4 regions of the Neobacillus sp. 19 genome follow, and region 2 is predicted to be linked to each of the others. Evidence: riboswitches for the same ligand, from Rfam matches in the RefSeq annotation. Region 2 holds a riboswitch; each other region holds the start of a gene.
What was found. Region 2 has a riboswitch for S-adenosylmethionine ahead of ACO1D1_RS12670 (YezD family protein). Riboswitches for the same ligand answer to the same signal wherever they lie in the genome.

Region 1 (4,422 bases), on a different contig from region 2:
AGTATTGCTAAATCACTCAGCTCTGGTATTCGGGTTGCATTTATTGCTTATGCCAATCAGTTTGTTGAAAAAATTACGTATGGAATTTTCAATCTCAACGTAAAAACATCTGCATTAAATGCAGAAATTATAACAGAGTTAATTAATACAGGGGATGCAGAACAAATCATTAAGAAAAAGAGGGAAATGTCACAAGAACGGAACCGGATTTATGAGAAATATTTTCAAATCGATCATTCAAGCGAAAATCCTATTAGTTTTTTTCGCTGGTTACCATTGCATAAGGAATGGCAGCTCAACCAGTTTGAGCATATTGCTTTAACTCGGGGTATCCTTGTATATCATTCACATCGTTTCTTGGTCAAAAAAGCTGAATCTCCCCAATTCGTTCGTATTTCACTAACATCGCCTAAGGACTCCGATGAATTGGAGAAAGGCCTTAGCATCCTAAAAGATTTCTGCTAGAGAGATTGTATTTTGAATTGGTTACAGGTAAGGTAATCTTAATGTGCAAGACTTCACAACAAGATTAGAGGGTGGAAATTTGTATAAATTAGTGGCAATCGATGTAGATGGTACGCTGTTTAATGATCGGAAAGAAATCACGAAGGAAGTAAATGAGGCAATTCAAGCCGCAAAAGGAAACGGTGTAAAGATCGTTATTACTACCGGGAGGCCAATAGTCGGGGCTCAGCCTATTATTGAGGAATTGAAATTAACGGATGAAGATGAATATGTGATTACCTTTAATGGTGCACTTGTGCAAAATACCCATACGAATGAAGTTGTTTCTGAAATTTCCTTATCATATCAAGATTTAAAGGTGCTGTATGGATTGAGTTTACAGCTTGATTCACCGATGCATTTTTTTGATTCGAAAAATGTCTATACACCGAATAAAGACATTAGCCCTTACACTGTTCATGAATCTCATCTCAATCAAATTCCTCTTCATTATCGGACGATTGAGGAAATACCCGAAGATTTTTTGCTCCCAAAGGTTATGTTTATTGATGAACCAGAACGTTTAGATAAAATCATTGATGCTATACCAAATTCCTTCAAGGAAAACTATACGATGGTCAAAAGCACCCCTTTCTTTTTAGAAATCCTTCACCCAAGCGTCAGTAAAGGGAATGCAGTTAAACAACTTGCAGAGAAACTAGGCATTAAACGGGAAGAAGTGATTTGCATCGGTGATGGTGAAAATGATTTAAGTATGGTGGAATATGCAGGCTGCGGCGTAGCAATGGGGAATGCAGTTCCAAGTGTAAAAGCGGCTGCTGAGTTTGAAACATTTTCTAATAATGAAAACGGAGTAGCATATGCCATCGAAAAATTGATATTAAACAAATAATAGAAACTCATATAAGGAGTAATCAATCTGTTAAAGAATAAGCCGAAAATAGACAAGATTTTATTCATCTTTATATATTTCCGGCTTATTTACATGATAGGAATTATAACCTATCTGTTTTTAGTTATTTACCCCAAACACTCTCAGCAATCGTAATCGCGTGTCTGATCTTGTTCCATTGATCCTCTTCGGTTAAATTGTTTCCTTCCTCCGTACTGGCGAATCCGCATTGAGGGCTTAAGGCTAAGTTTCCTAAAGGAATAGATTGACTTGCTTCTTTAATTCTTTCTTTAATCGTTTCTGGATCTTCCAGTTCCGGGAATTTAGATGTGATTAACCCTAGTACAACTGTTTGATCGGCTCGATTAAAGCTTTTTAATGGTTCAAAATCGCCTGAACGCCCGTCATCATATTCCAGGAAGAGTCCATCAACATGTAAATTAGCAAAGATGGCATCAGATATCTGATCGTATCCGCCGCTTGTGATATAGGTTGAACGGAAGTTTCCACGGCAAATATGCATCGTGATGATCATGTCTTCCGGTTTCTTCGAAATGGCTTCATTTAAACAGCGGACTCTTGTATCGATGATATCCGTAACATCCATGTTGAATTTTTCAACGACAGCTTTGATTCGTTCTTCCGAAACAAAATCAATCCACGACGTATCATCGAGTTGTAAATAACGGCACCCTGCATTATAGAATGCTTGAATCGCTTTTTGGTACGCTGCTACTGTATCATGATAGAACTGCTCGCTGTTCCCTTGGTAATATTCATCACCTTGAATTCTTGTAAATAACATATTAGGGCTTGGAATCGAGAACTTAGCCACTTGACTGCCATCGCCATAGCGGTCGACTGCTTGTTTTAAGAATTTGAAGTGTTCTAACATATAATGATCATTGAAGTCTACTTTACCTGTCACTTTAATGGCCTTATTTTTTGTTTTGGCCCCTTGGAAGTTACTAATATATTCCGTTTCAAACTCTTCGACGCCTTCTAAGCCTGCTAGGAAATCCAAGTGCCACCATGCACGTCTAAACTCGCCATCTGTAATCGATTTAAGGCCAACTTCAATTTGTTTTTGGACAAGTTTCTCAATTTCTTGATCCTCTATCGCCTTTAGGGCATCTTTATCGATTTCCCCATTTGCATAAGCCTTTCTTGCTTCTCTGATTGGTTCTGTTCTTAGAAAACTGCCGACATGATCGGCTTTAAATGGAGCTTTCACAGCTGTTTTTGTCATGAAGAATTCCTTCTTTCGTAAAAAATAAAAAACCTCTTCTCATAAAATAAGAAGAGGAAATATTACCGGCATCGGTTCTCTTCTTATCTTTAAGCAAATCGCTTCTGGAATTGGCACAGTACTCACATAAGTCTGCTGCCGAGGTATCCAAGGGCCAGTCCCTCCACCTCTCTTGATAAGAATATTCTAAAATATTTAACTATAAGTTACCTTACACCTGTTCTGCTATTCTGTCAAATAGAATCAAATAGGTGACTGTCATGTAAGGGTTTTATCCATTTTCAATCTTATTTAAATCCTCACCATTGTACATTTCTAATTGGTGCCGCAGATCCGATATGTAACGCATCATTGCCATTCTCACCACAGATGGATAGTATCGATTGTTAAGCTCCTGTTCACATTCCTCTAAATCCATTTTTTTCACCGAGATAATTTTAGTTAACTCTTCCGTGCTCATAGATCATCCCCCTCATTCTCTTAAGCTATATTTATAGCTATAGGATGGCCATTTTTTTCATAGCTTATACAAAATTCAAACTCCGAATTTTTTTCGAAAAACAATGGTATATTTTACTAGTGCCAAGTAAAATGTACATATAGACCATACATTTTAGAAGGAGGGAATTGTAAATTGATCATTGTGACCACGGAAAATATAGCAAATTATAAAATTACTGAAATTAAGGGTCCGGTATTCGGGCTAACGGTTAGAGCACGCGGAATTGGAAAGGATATCGTCGCTTCCCTGAAGGGTCTTGTGGGCGGAGAAATCAATCAATATACAGAAATGCTCGAGGATGCCCGAAAGCAAGCAATGGATCGGATGGTGCGGAATGCTCAGGCGATGGGGGCAAACGCCATTATCATGATGCGTTTTGACTCTGGTGAAATCGGTCAAAATATGAGTGAAATTGTTGCTTATGGCACGGCTGTTACGGCAGAAAAGGAATAGCCATGAAGTGGATTTTTGGCTATTTCGGTATCCAAATTGCTCTCCTCCTTATATTAATCATCGGCTCTTGGTTTATCTGGGACCGCCGCTTTAAAAAAAGACATGGGCAGCAAGTGCCAGAAGGCTTCATTCGTACAAATGAAGTGTCAATTGATCCGACAACAAAGAAAAGATTAGTTGTTTATTTTAACCCGGATACGGGAGAGCGATTTTATAAGGAAGAATAAGAGAAGCCGGAAGAAAGATCACTTCGTACATTCACATCTTTTGCTTAGAATCGGATAAGTGACTATGTGGCCAAGGGGGAAAAGAATGTTAACAGAGGTTCAATTAAATGAAATAAAAACACTTCAGGAGATTTGCGAGCAAGAAGGTGGATTTCACCTGAAGCTGAATTTCGATATGCTGAAAAATCGGGCGGAACATAGTAAGGAAGATTTGTTCCATTATGAAGACAGCAAACTCGTGGGCTTTCTTGGAAGCTATTATTTTGGAAGTAAAGTAGAGCTTTGTGGAATGGTGCATCCGGATTACCGAAGAAGAGGCATTTTTTCTAAACTGCTGGAAGTGGGACTTAAGGAAGTGAACAGCCAAAATTTCAGGACGATTTTGTTAAATGCCCCAACAGATTCCCAAAGTGCAAAGGAATTTTTAAAAACATTACCTTGTTCATTTACCGTTGCGGAATATCAAATGAAGTGGCAGCAAACGGAATTGACGGAGGATCCGGCTGTTACCGTAAGACCGTCTGTTTCAAATGAAGATGCGGAAGCGGAAATTAAGCTCGATGTATTGGGTTTTGGGTTGTATGATAAGGAAGCACGGCAGATGCATCAGGAGATTGTGGAGAATAGCAGTGAT
Region 2 (4,422 bases):
GAAATAAATGACCATACGGCGAATAGTGTGGTCGCTCAATTATTATTTTTAGCAGCAGATGCACCGGATAAAGAAATCTCACTCTATATAAATAGCCCCGGCGGCTCCACTTCAGCGGGCTTCGCCATTTACGATACGATGCAATACATTAAGCCCGATATCCGGACGATCTGCACTGGCATGGCGGCATCTTTCGGAGCGATGTTACTGCTTGCGGGGACAAAGGGAAAACGGTATGCCCTGCCAAATAGCGAAATTATGATTCATCAGCCATTGGGCGGTGCAAGAGGGCAGGCAACGGAGATTGAAATTTCCGCACGGCGGATTTTAAAGTTAAAAGAACACATTAATCAAATCATTTCCGAACGGACCGGACAGCCGGTGGAAAAGGTAGCAAATGATACCGAGCGGGACTTCTTTATGAGTGCGGAGGAAGCAAAATCATACGGAATCATCGATGAAATACTTCATCCCAAAATCTAAATCACAAAACGAGGAAGGCAGTCTCAAGCTGCCTTCCTCGTTTTGTTTTTGCCAATCTTAAAAAACAACCGCAGCAATGGAGGGACGGCAAAATAGATAAAGAAGAGCCGGAATATTTGGAACCCAGTCACCATCGATAAATCGGCGTGGACTTCGTGGGCAAGGATCGCCATCTGATCCATTCCGCCAGGCGCCAGGCTTAATAAACTAGTGGAGGGTGTCATGGGATAAAAACGAACAAGCATCAATCCTAAACCGACAGAACCTGCGATCATGAACAAACCGCTCAGTAGCGCAAGGGAAATGATTTTGGCCTTGTTTTCCAGTTTTTCCGGCTTCAATAATAACCCGATGTAACCGCCAATCATGAATTGAGAAACGTCTAAGATAGGCTGTGATAGGGCCGGACCATAAAGCCCGAAAATAACAGCGATCGCCGTTCCAGCGATTGGACCTAACATAAACGGAGTTGGTAATCTTAATTTTTTGGCAAGAAATGCGCAAAATACACAAATGAATGCAAACAATAGGATATTTGGAAAAAGTGGAGCATAGTATTGCGCCGCCTTGTCAGCCAGATTTGAAGCATTTTGAATAGGTGAATGGTTAAACAACGGTCCGAAAACGAGAAACGGAACGAAGAAAATAATCATCATCAATCGGGCCACTTGCAAAAAGGTCACTGTGGTAATGTCGATTCCTTTCATTTCTTCTGCAAATATAATCATTTGCGAAAGCCCGCCGGGGATACTGCCGGTAAGCACTGTTGGATAATCCACTCCAGTAAGTTTCGAAACCACAAAGGCAATGCCGGCACAAAAACAAACGAGTAACACTGTCATGATTAGCATAGATGGCAGCTTCTCAATAATTTGCTGCAGCGCCTCTTTCGTAAAGGACAAACCAATTGAATAGCCAACAATGATTAATCCAGTATCGCGGATGGAAACTGGCCAATAATATTGAATTTTGCTAAATCTGGCTCCAATTAACACGGCTGTCATCGGCCCGAGCAGCCATGGTATCGGTGTATGAAGTACTGAGAATATAAGCCCGCCAATAAGGGCGGTCAATGCCGTTATGGTAAAGCGAAGCCCTTTACTGTCACGTTTCATCGATAAATTTATCAAGTAAAACCCTTCTGTCTATAAAAGTTTTTAAACGCGTGACGCGATTTCATTCCATTATTTTACCATGTGGACAGGCATAAATAGAAGGATTTAAACACAAAAAGAGCAGCCAAGAAAATGACTGCTCTTTATTGAAAGATCAAATTCATAGGATATTCATTGCATTTTCTGCTTAATGATCGCTGCTTTCATGCTGATCATGTTCCTGGTCAAATTCCTCAGGAGTAAATCCAAATGGACCCCTTGGCATCTGTTCTACGCGGAAAATCGCCACAATCACATCAATTCTTACAGCCAAAAGCCTTTGGCGCATTCTGCCTCTGCTTTCCAAAACCAGAACATCTCTGCCAACTTCAAGCAGCCTGCCGGTAAATGTACCTTGGAGCGTAACAATTTCTACCTCTTTCTTTAACAACTCATGGGCAATTTGATGAAAATTTAATTCTGTCATCGTCATCATCTCCTTCACATTACAGTAAATGCAACTAAGGAAAATTGGCTTCATGTTTTTATAAATTTTTTCAGGAAAAAAGGTATGTCTGTTTAACGTTCATTAAAAAATGATAACAATTCCATTAAATAAATGTAATTAAATGATATTTCGACAAATAATAGGGTATACCCTGTTTTATAATGCCTTTAAGTCTAAAGAGTGGAGGGGTTATCATGATGAATCAATCACCGCAGAATGAAGTTCAGCTAAAAAGACATCTTCTAATTGATGAACTCATTAAATTAGGCATTTATAAAATCAATAACAAGCACCTTTATGAATGGACTTTAAGCGATTTAGAAGAAGAGTATAAGGACCTTGACAAACAATTGGTCACTGCCGATCCCAATTAAGATTCCTTTCTAAATAAATTGAGTCAAAAAAATAAACATACTTAAATAAACATACTTAAAGGAACCATCATTACTTAAAATTGAAGATGTTAGGAGAAGAGCAGTCACTAGGCTGCTTTTTTTCTGTGCTATTTTTCCTAGAAATATATGCGGAGGGAGGTAATTTTGACATACAAAGTCCCGCTTTTAATGGGTGCAAATATTAATTTTTTAAATTTTGCATTTTATTATTTACACAAAACCTATTGGTATGGTAGGATTAATTCCATCAAATACTAAATTCTTATCAAGAGTGGCTAAGGGACTGGTCCGATGAAGCCCGGCAACCTGCAATGCAAGGTGCTAACTCCAGCAAAATGACGTTCATTTTGAGAGATAAGGTGTTTTAGGATATGACGCCTTTCTCGATAGGAGAGAAATTTCTAAAAGGAGGCGAATCTAACTGAACACTGAAGAAAAGGCAGAACTCATTGCACATCTAGAAAAAATGCTGGAGACATTAAAATTTGGATCCATCACGCTTGTGGTCCAGGATGGCAAGATAGTGCAACTGGAGAAAAATGAAAAGGTTCGTCTTCAACCAAATAAAAAACGCTGACTAGACAAACTAGAGGCGGTCTTCACTTTTTTACGAAGTGGAAGACTGCCTTTTTTTGTTGAAAGAAAAGTGGAAGGACACTAGCCGCTAGGGCGCTGGAGCTGGCCAATTCTCAAAGTTGAAGATTCATACTTTCATATTTATTAAAAGAGGAGGCCATTAGGGATGACAACTGCAATAACGTACCAAAATTGGAAACAGATATCAGAAGAATTCCTGGTAGAGGACGAAACAAAAGGTGCGAGGTCCGTTTTGGAATGGGCTTATGGTTCATATACCGACGAAGAGATTGTTTACGCATCAAGTTTCGGGGCTGAAGCGATTGTATTAATTGATCTAATCCAGCAGATCAAGCCAGATGCCCATATCGTATTTCTAGATACAGGGTTACATTTTCCCGAGACGTATGAGGTCATCGACAAAATTGAAGCTCGTTTTTCCAATCTGCGGATTGAACGCAAACAGCCAAAACTTAGTCTGGATGAACAAGCGGCACAACACGGATCGGCATTATGGAAACGGGATCCGAACCAATGCTGCCAAATCCGCAAGGTCATTCCTCTTAGGGAGACCCTGACCGCTAAACAAGCATGGATTTCTGGATTGCGCAGGGAACAATCACCGACAAGGGCGAATACCCAATTCCTTAATAAGGATGAAAAATTCGAGAATATCAAAATCTGTCCATTGATTCATTGGACTTGGGATGATGTTTGGGGCTACATCAAGGATAAAGATCTCCCATACAACACACTGCACGACCATCAATACCCGAGCATCGGCTGTTTTCCATGTACCCAGCCGGCAGCGGCGGATGGCGACTCGCGTGCGGGCCGCTGGGCGGGAAGCGGCAAGACGGAGTGTGGGCTGCACACTCGCTAAGGCGGCCCCGCAATAGTAATCAAACGGTCACATGTCCCCACTAGTGGGATAAAGGAGGCATTTCTTTTGCTCACAATCATTGCGATAACAATTGGATTCTTTTTTGCGATAAATATTGGTGCAAGTGGTGCGGCGGCCTCGATGGGAATCGCCTACGGATCAGGTGTTGTGAAAAAACGTCTGGCCTTGCTATTATGCAGCATCGCCGTATTTCTTGGCGCCTGGCTTGGCGGCGGTGAAGTGGTGAAAACCATCGGCAGCGGGATTGTCCCGAGTCACACCTTTACCGTCCCGGTTGCACTCATTGTCTTAGCATCGGCTGCGCTATCCTTGTTTTTGGCTAACATCTTTGGGATTCCGCTTTCAACGAGTGAGGTGGCAGTGGGTTCCGTTGTCGGTGCCGGGATAGTATACCAGTCGGTATTTGTCGGTAAGCTGGTCTGGATCATGCTATTTTGGCTATTAACACCGTTTGTTGCATTT
Region 3 (4,422 bases), on a different contig from region 2:
CGGCAAGCGGGTCATCCATATGCCACATGATTTTTGGAACCTCGTTCATGTATTCTTCTGGTGTGATGACATAGCTGATATTTTCCAATCCAAGTTTTTCAGCCGTTTCTTTAGCGACATCGATTTCACTAAAGCCATTATGCTCAAAGCCGACAGAGAACGTTTTAATTGCCGGGTGAAATTGTTTGGCAATAGACGCAATAATCGAAGAGTCAATTCCTCCAGAAAGGAACGATCCAACCGGAACATCGCTGCGCATATGCTTTTCAACTGAATCAAATAGAATCTCACGAATTTCTTTAATATAATCATCCTCAGATTTCAGTACCGGCTTAAATTGTGCCTTCCAATACCTGTTGATTTCCATAGAGGAGCCAATTTTTTTTGTAAAATAATGACCAGGCTCTAGCTTTTGAATTCCCTCTGACAATGTATATGGCTCAGGAACGAATTGATAGGTCAAATAATGCTGCAACGAATCATAATTGAGCACATCATTTTCTAACGCAAGCAGAATACTTTTTTTCTCAGATGCAAAGAATGTTCTTTCTTCATCTTCCAAAAAGAAGAATGGTTTGATACCAAAGGGATCACGTGCCCCGTAAAGCGTCTGTTCTTGTTTATCCCAAATGACAAAAGCAAACATCCCACGCAGTTTTTCTACCGCTTTTTCCTTTAAATGGCTATAAAGAGCGATGATGACTTCTGTATCGGAGCTCGTAGCAAAAGATAAGCCCTCTTTAAGAAGTTCTTCACGAAGCTCTACATAGTTATAAATCTCACCATTAAAAATAATCCAATAGCGCTCATTCTCGTACGTAAGCGGCTGGTGTCCGCTTTCAATATCAATAATACTCAAGCGGCGGAACCCAAATTGGATGTGGTCATCATAATAAAAACCGTCATCATCCGGCCCGCGATGCGTAATGATATCATTCATATTTTTAAATTGTTGTTTTTGTTCTTCAGTATAGTTTTGTGTTTTGTCGTGTACACAACCGATAAAACCACACATTATGTACCTCACCTACTCCATTTAAAAATAAAACCTCTCTAATACTACCACTTTTTTTTAAAAAAAGGCACTGTGAACATTAGGAAATTTAGTCTATCTTCATTTTTCACTTCTTTTGTCCTACCTAAACATTTTATTCTATACGTCAGGATTACTATACAGAATATAGACGAAAAATAAAAATGGGAGTTACATATAAAATGCAACTCCCACCTCTATTTTTTCATGCTCAAGCATCTAGGATACTTTGCTTTTCTAATTAGATATTTGCTTGGCTGCGTAAAGCATCTGCTTTATCCGTGCGCTCCCAAGAAAGGTCAACATCTGTACGTCCAAAGTGGCCGTATGCGGCTGTTTGCTTGTAGATTGGGCGGCGAAGGTCGAGCATCTTAATGATTCCTGCTGGGCGAAGGTCAAAGTTGTTGCTTACAAGATCAACTAATATTTCTTCGCTTACTTTACCTGTACCAAATGTGTCGACAGAAATAGAAACAGGTCTTGCTACACCGATTGCATATGCAAGCTGTACTTCACATTTTTCAGCAAGTCCTGCCGCCACGATATTTTTGGCTACATAACGAGCTGCATAGGCCGCTGAACGGTCCACTTTAGTAGGATCCTTACCGGAGAAAGCACCGCCGCCATGACGAGCATAGCCGCCGTACGTATCAACGATGATTTTACGTCCAGTTAAACCGGCATCCCCTTGTGGTCCGCCAATTACAAAACGGCCTGTTGGATTTATGAAGTATTTTGTATTTTCATCAATTAGTTCTTGTGGAACAACTGGATTGATCACATATTCCTTCAGATTACGTTGAATTTGTTCTAACGTTACCTCTGGATTATGCTGAGTTGATATAACAATCGTATCAATGCGAACAGGCTTGTCATTTTCATCATACTCAACAGTTACTTGCGTTTTTCCATCTGGACGAAGGTATTCAAGAACTTTATCTTTACGTACTTCTGTTAATTTGCGAGCAAGCTTGTGTGCAAGTGATATTGGAAGAGGCATTAGTTCTTTTGTTTCATTACAAGCAAAACCAAACATTAACCCTTGGTCTCCTGCTCCAATTGCTTCGATTTCTTCATCGGACATTTGACCTTCACGTGCTTCAAGTGCCTGATCGACACCCATCGCAATATCAGGGCTCTGTTCACCAATCGATGTTAAAACAGCACAAGTTTCAGAATCAAAACCATATTTAGCACGATCATAACCAATACCTTTAACCGTTTCACGAACAATCTTTGGAATATCCACGTAAGTAGAAGTAGTAATTTCACCTGCAACTAGAACCAATCCGGTTGTTACTGATGTTTCAGCGGCAACACGGGCATTGGCATCCTTTGCTAAAATAGCATCTAAAATGGAATCAGAAATTTGGTCACAAATCTTATCAGGATGACCTTCAGTTACTGATTCAGAAGTGAACAATCGACGTTTTGTTGACATCTGAATTCCTCCTTAGTATTGAAATAAAGTGAGGTTAGCTGTGTGGGATAAAAGCATATCTTGCCGTTTAACCTCGGGTTGATACGGAACTCATTCCCTTAGTAGTATGAAATAAACATGGGGTTTTTATTATAAAACAACAGATTGGACGCAGCCCCATAGAAATTCTAACGATGGAATAAAAAGCAGCGATAATGGAGCACGTAAAAAATCTGCAAATAAAAAACCTTTCCATCGTGAGGAAAGGTTGATAGCAAAAGTTTTGCGTGCCTTTCACTCTTATCGTTCAAGGTCAAGCCTTGCTTCAGGTTTAGCACCTTTGCCCGAAAATTAGACTGATAAGAGAATTCTTTGATCACATCTATATTCGTTTGCAGGTTGCTGGGTTTCATTGGGCCTGTCCCTCCACCAGCTCGGGATAAGAGAGTATCCGTTCAAGGGTAAATCATAACCTACTCTGTCAAACGATGTCAATGGGTTTATTGAAAACTTTTCTGCTATTTTCTTTTCTTCCTATATATTGTGTTCATGACTTTTTTATGATTCTATGAATAAAGTATTTTATGCGGATTTTTTATTAAATAGCATAGATTATTGGAGTTAATGTGTTATACTATTTACCATAATCATTCTAAAAATAAGGATAAAGGAAGGTTTCAGTGAATGAATTCTGTTCATATTCCAAATGAATTAAAACAATTGTTACAAGAAAGTCATGCCCAAATTCAATTGTCCGTTCCTCAATTAGTTGAAAAAATCCTTACTCGTAATGAAGGGACTTTAACCTCAACTGGAGCTGTTCGAGTCTCTACAGGCAAATACACTGGGCGGTCACCGAAGGATAAATTTATTGTTTTGGAAGAGTCTTCGAAGGATAAAATCGAATGGGGACCAACAAATCAGCCTATTTCTGAAAAGGTATTCACAAACCTGTATCAGAAGGTACTTGAGTACTTAAAACAGCAAGATGAAATTTTTGTATTTAAAGGCTTTGCCGGTGCGGATAAAAGATCCCGCTTACCTATTCAAGTTATAAATGAATATGCATGGCATAATTTATTCGCGCATCAGTTATTCATTCGTCCCTCTGAAGATGAATTATTGGAACATGATGCCGGTTTCACAGTTATTTCTGCACCAAATTTTAAAGCGAATCCAGTTGTTGATGGTACAAACTCAGAAACCTTTATTATTATATCCTTTGAACAAAGAGTTGTCTTAATTGGGGGCACAGAATATGCCGGGGAAATGAAAAAGTCTATTTTTTCGGTCATGAATTATTTGCTGCCTGAAAATAATATTTTTTCAATGCATTGTTCGGCAAATGTTGGTCAGGAAGGGGATGTAGCCTTATTCTTCGGTTTATCCGGAACAGGAAAAACCACCTTATCGGCTGACCCTAATCGCAAACTGATTGGCGATGATGAGCATGGCTGGTCTTCCAACGGTGTCTTTAATGTGGAGGGCGGCTGCTATGCCAAATGTATAAATCTTTCGCGGGAAAAAGAGCCGCAAATATTTGACGCCATTCGATTTGGTACAGTTCTTGAAAACGTTGTCATGAATCAAGAATCAAGAATCCCTGATTATGATGATGGAACATTAACCGAAAATACACGGGCAGCCTACCCAATCCAAGCCATCGATAATATTGTTCAGCCTAGCATTGCCGGTCATCCAAATACAATCGTCTTTTTAACAGCAGATGCATTCGGGGTATTGCCGCCAATTGCAAAATTAACAAAAGAACAAGCAATGTATCATTTCTTAAGCGGATATACGTCAAAGCTTGCCGGAACAGAGCGAGGAGTCACGTCACCTGAAGCCACCTTCTCTACCTGCTTCGGTGCGCCATTCCTGCCGCTTCCGGCTACACGTTATGCAGAAATGCTCGGTGAAAAAATTCTTGAACATAGCGCAAATGTCTTTCTAGTCAATACAGGCTGGA
Region 4 (4,422 bases), on a different contig from region 2:
GTATTTAGAGGCTTCTATGTTAAAAAAGATCTATCTGCAACAGCCAAAATTTCATAAAGATACGACATATTTCTCAGGAAATGATCGGAATGTTGAGGAAATAGGATGAGAATTGTCGAGTGATTAATAGAGGATTCCACTACTTTTTACTGAATTAGAAATTATAAAAGTAAGTGACCGGAGTGGTGGAAATGATCGAAGCGGTAGAAGCATTTCTAGTAAAAGTAATAGAACAAGGGCATATTCTTCCCTTGATACAGCAGGCGGACGTACAAATCATTCTTCAATGGGAAGAACAACAAAGCATACAGCTGATCATAAAAAGCGGCGGCATCTGTTTCACTAAAAATCCTGACTTTCAACAAGGGAATTATGTGATTAGCGGTTCCCCCACCGCAATGACACAGCTGATTGAAGGGACGGGAAGGCTGCGCGTGCTTGAACAGCAGGGACAGCTAGAAATCATGGCACCATTAAGAACCATTCTTTTACTAGAATCAATCTTCTTTTTAACAAAAGCACAGTTGGCAAAAATAATTTAAACAAAGCTATTGACTCGGAATTAAACTTCATGTAAAGTATTATTTAAATATTCTATTAATAAAAACAATTCAATAAAGCATTCTTATCAAGAGTGGCGGAGGGACTGGCCCTTTGAAGCCCGGCAACCGGTTTGGACACGGTGCTAAATCCAGCAGAGCTAAGTAAGCTCTGGGAGATGAGAAGAGAGAGCCCCCTCTTCTTATGAAGTGGGGTTTTGTTATTTAACAATAAAAGGAGGAAGCAAGAATGGCAGAAAATCAAAAAAAGTATCGTTTTGAAACATTAAGTGTTCATGGAGGATTATCACCGGATCCGGTAACGGGTGCACGTGCGGTTCCAATCTATCAAAACAACGCCTATCAATTTAAAAATACTGAGCACGCAGCGAACCTATTCAGCTTAGCGGAGCCAGGTTACATATATACCCGGATTCACAATCCAACAACAACCGTTTTTGAAGAAAGGGTTGCATTGTTAGAAGGCGGCGTCGGCGCACTTGCCGTTGCCAGCGGAATGGCGGCGATTACGCTTGCGATTTTAAATATTGCTGAAGCAGGGGATGAAATTGTTTCTGCCGCAAACCTTTATGGAGGAACCTACAATTTATTTGCCGTTACTCTTCCTAAATACGGAATCAATGTAAAATTTGTTGATGGGGATGATCCTGAAAACTTCCGTGCAGCGATTACGGAAAAAACAAAGGCCGTTTTTGCCGAAACGATTGGTAATCCGAGCCTTCGTGTCCTCGATATTGAAAAAGTAGCGGAGGTTGCTCATGAAGCAGGCGTACCGTTAATTATTGATAATACCTTTGCGACGCCATATCTGTGCCGGCCAATTGAGTATGGTGCAGATATTGTCGTCCACTCAGCGACGAAATGGCTGTTAGGGAATGGAACGTCCACAGGCGGAATCATCGTTGACGGCGGTAAGTTTGATTGGAATTCATCGAAATTCCCAGGATTCACCACTCCGGATTCCAGCTATCATGATTTGGTCTATGCTGAAGCACTCGGTGCAATTGCGTACATCATTAAAGCTCGCGTGCAATTATTGCGTGACCTTGGACCTGCCTTAAGTCCACAAAATGCCTTCCAATTTACGCTTGGACTTGAAACCCTTCATGTTCGGATGAAGGAGCATGTGGCCAATACGAAAGAAGTGGTCGATTATTTGGAAAATCATCCAGCAGTTGACTGGGTTTCCTACCCAGGGCATGCATCACACCCTGACTATGAATTAGCGAAAAAATATTTACCAAAAGGTGCTGGTTCAATGGTCGTTTTCGGAATTAAGGGCGGTAAAGAATCAGGAGCTAAACTAATTGATTCCTTATCACTTTGGGCACATGTGGCCAATGTAGGCGATGCAAAAAGCTTGATCATTCACCCGGCAAGTACGACGCATCAGCAATTAGATGCGGAAGGACTAAAGGCTGCGGGTGTATCAGAGGATTTAATCCGTCTTTCGATTGGAATCGAAAATGTTGAGGACTTAATTGAGGATCTTGAATCTGCGATTGAAGCGGCAACAGGATTATCGTCATTGAAGACTAATGCCTAAATTTACCTAAATCCATTTTTCCGAATATGAAGAATTATTCGTTGACACCCCTATTTATCCATGATACGATAGCTTTCGTAATCTAATTACTGAAATATTAACGTGTTAATTGAATATAGAATGCTGTAAGCTCTTATCAAGAGAGGTGGAGGGATGTGCCCGATGAAGCCCGGCAACCGTCAATTATTGAAATGGTGCCAATTCACACAAAGCAATTGCTTTGGGAGATGGGAGAAAGGTTTAGTTCGTGATGCCTTTCTGCCTATGCAGAGAGGCTTTTTATTTTTTAAAATATTTTTTCCCAAACAGTCAAACCCTATATTTAACTAACTTGTAATCAGGATAAGAAGCAGGTGATTCAATGATTTCAATAAAAAATGTCCGTAAGATTTTTCCTTCCAAGCAAGGTGAATTGAAGGCAGTTGATGAAGTCAACCTTGAAATTCAAGAAGGAGAAATTTTCGGAGTGATTGGTTATAGCGGTGCCGGGAAGAGTACCCTCATCCGCATGTTAAACGGGCTGGAGCTTCCAACCGATGGGAGCGTGACAGTTGCCGGCAGAGTGATTTCAAAGATTAAGGGTGCTCAACTTAGACAAGCCCGTCAGGAAATCAGCATGATTTTCCAGCATTTTAACTTATTGTGGTCGAGAACAGTGAGCGAGAATATTGCTTTTCCACTTGAAATCGCCGGTGTCAAAGGCGATCAAAGAAAAAAACGAGTGGCTGAGCTGATCAAGCTGGTTGGCTTGGAAGGCCGAGAAAATGCCTATCCATCACAATTAAGCGGCGGGCAAAAGCAGCGGGTCGGGATTGCCAGAGCACTCGCCAATAATCCCAAAGTATTGCTTTGTGACGAGGCAACTTCGGCTCTCGATCCGCAAACAACCGATTCCATTTTGGAATTGTTAGTGGATATTAATAAGCGCCTTGGGTTAACCATTGTTTTGATTACCCATGAAATGCATGTTATTCGAAAAATCTGTCACCGGGTGGCGGTAATGGAAAGCGGCAGGGTTGTTGAGCTTGGATCAGTGCTTGATGTGTTTAAAAACCCGCAGCAGCCGATTACGAAACGATTTGTCCAGCAAGTGACGGAACCTGAAGAAACGAAAGAAACAATCGAACATCTAATCGAACGTTATCCGAGAGGACAAGTGGTTCAGCTCTCATTTGTCGGTGAAGCAGCAGAACAGCCATTAATCACAAATATCATTCGTGATTATGATGTGATCGTTAATATTTTACAAGGGAAAATTTCTCACACCCAAAACGGATCATACGGTACATTATTCATTCACTTAGATGGGCAAGCTCCCGAGATAGAGAAAGCCATCGATTATATTCACTCACAGCAAGTCGGCGTGGAGGTGATCAGTAATGGCTGATTTTATGGAAATGATAAAGTGGGAAAATTTATTAGAGGCCACGCGAGAAACACTTTATATGACTTCCATTTCAGTGTTTGCTACCTTTGTTTTAGGATTATTGCTAGGTCTGTTGTTGTTTTTAACAGATAAAGGCAATATTTGGGCAAACCGGACAGTGAATGTCATTATTGCCGGGTTTGTTAATATTTTCAGATCCATCCCGTTTATTATTTTAATTGTGTTATTGATTCCTTTTACTAAATTATTATTAGGGACTATGCTTGGTGCCAATGCGGCTTTGCCGGCCCTGATTATTGGAGCAGCTCCTTTTTATGCTCGAATGGTGGAAATTGCCTTAAGAGAAATCGATAAAGGTGTGATTGAAGCATCACAATCGATGGGAGCCACACATAGTCATATCATTTTTAAAGTATTAATACCGGAATCTTTACCGGCATTAATTTCTGGGATTACCGTCACGGCCATATCACTAGTAGGCTTTACAGCAATGGCTGGTGTTATTGGTGCCGGAGGACTTGGCCATTTTGCCTACCTTGAAGGTTTTCAGCGCAATAGGCCGTTAGTGACTTTAGTTGCAACCATCGCGATTTTAGTTCTAGTTTTTATTATCCAATTTGTTGGAGATTATTTTACAAATAAAACAGATAAACGATAACAGGAGGAGTTTACTAATGAAAAAATTACTAAGTGTTCTTTTCATTGCATTCGCAGTGTTTGCCCTGACTGCGTGCGGCGGGGAAAAAAATGATACCGCTAAAAAGGGTGACAGCAAGAAATTAGTGGTTGGTGCATCAGCAGTACCACATGCGGAAGTGTTAGAAGCGGCAAAACCTTTATTAAAAGAAAAAGGCATTGATCTAGAAATCAAAGTTTTCCAAGATTACATCCTGCCAAACGTAGCTTTAAGAGATAAAGAACTCGATGCA

Region 1: it holds a riboswitch for S-adenosylmethionine, as region 2 does, so the genes downstream of both, ACO1D1_RS07365 (5-methyltetrahydropteroyltriglutamate--homocysteine S-methyltransferase) here and ACO1D1_RS12670 (YezD family protein) in region 2, are expected to answer to the same signal.
Region 3: it holds a riboswitch for S-adenosylmethionine, as region 2 does, so the genes downstream of both, metK (methionine adenosyltransferase) here and ACO1D1_RS12670 (YezD family protein) in region 2, are expected to answer to the same signal.
Region 4: it holds a riboswitch for S-adenosylmethionine, as region 2 does, so the genes downstream of both, ACO1D1_RS10250 (methionine ABC transporter ATP-binding protein) here and ACO1D1_RS12670 (YezD family protein) in region 2, are expected to answer to the same signal.

What each region holds. Positions count from the first base shown of each region.
Region 1 covers NZ_JBMPZU010000029.1:155,472-159,893, reverse strand. Annotated here, with positions in the region: gene ACO1D1_RS07375 (PLP-dependent aminotransferase family protein) at 1-465, shown strand, start outside; gene yidA (sugar-phosphatase) at 545-1,357, shown strand; gene ACO1D1_RS07365 (5-methyltetrahydropteroyltriglutamate--homocysteine S-methyltransferase) at 1,482-2,606, opposite strand; SAM riboswitch class I at 2,687-2,788, opposite strand; gene ACO1D1_RS07360 (hypothetical protein) at 2,878-3,066, opposite strand; gene ACO1D1_RS07355 (YbjQ family protein) at 3,241-3,561, shown strand; gene ACO1D1_RS07350 (hypothetical protein) at 3,564-3,788, shown strand; gene ACO1D1_RS07345 (GNAT family N-acetyltransferase) at 3,874-4,422, shown strand, end outside.
Region 2 covers NZ_JBMPZU010000036.1:17,909-22,330, reverse strand. Annotated here, with positions in the region: gene clpP (ATP-dependent Clp endopeptidase proteolytic subunit ClpP) at 1-483, shown strand, start outside; gene ACO1D1_RS12685 (AbrB family transcriptional regulator) at 507-1,613, opposite strand; gene ACO1D1_RS12680 (hypothetical protein) at 1,786-2,064, opposite strand; gene ACO1D1_RS12675 (Fur-regulated basic protein FbpA) at 2,280-2,459, shown strand; SAM riboswitch class I at 2,740-2,841, shown strand; gene ACO1D1_RS12670 (YezD family protein) at 2,929-3,057, shown strand; gene ACO1D1_RS12665 (phosphoadenylyl-sulfate reductase) at 3,223-3,939, shown strand; gene ACO1D1_RS12660 (inorganic phosphate transporter) at 4,006-4,422, shown strand, end outside.
Region 3 covers NZ_JBMPZU010000050.1:80,168-84,589, forward strand. Annotated here, with positions in the region: gene asnB (asparagine synthase (glutamine-hydrolyzing)) at 1-1,015, opposite strand, end outside; gene metK (methionine adenosyltransferase) at 1,275-2,474, opposite strand; SAM riboswitch class I at 2,751-2,899, opposite strand; partial or broken gene pckA (phosphoenolpyruvate carboxykinase (ATP)) at 3,138-4,422, shown strand, end outside.
Region 4 covers NZ_JBMPZU010000031.1:266,117-270,538, forward strand. Annotated here, with positions in the region: gene ACO1D1_RS10235 (MFS transporter) at 1-57, shown strand, start outside; gene ACO1D1_RS10240 (hypothetical protein) at 192-542, shown strand; SAM riboswitch class I at 623-725, shown strand; gene ACO1D1_RS10245 (O-acetylhomoserine aminocarboxypropyltransferase/cysteine synthase family protein) at 790-2,106, shown strand; SAM riboswitch class I at 2,237-2,340, shown strand; gene ACO1D1_RS10250 (methionine ABC transporter ATP-binding protein) at 2,468-3,493, shown strand; gene ACO1D1_RS10255 (methionine ABC transporter permease) at 3,486-4,151, shown strand; gene ACO1D1_RS10260 (MetQ/NlpA family ABC transporter substrate-binding protein) at 4,168-4,422, shown strand, end outside.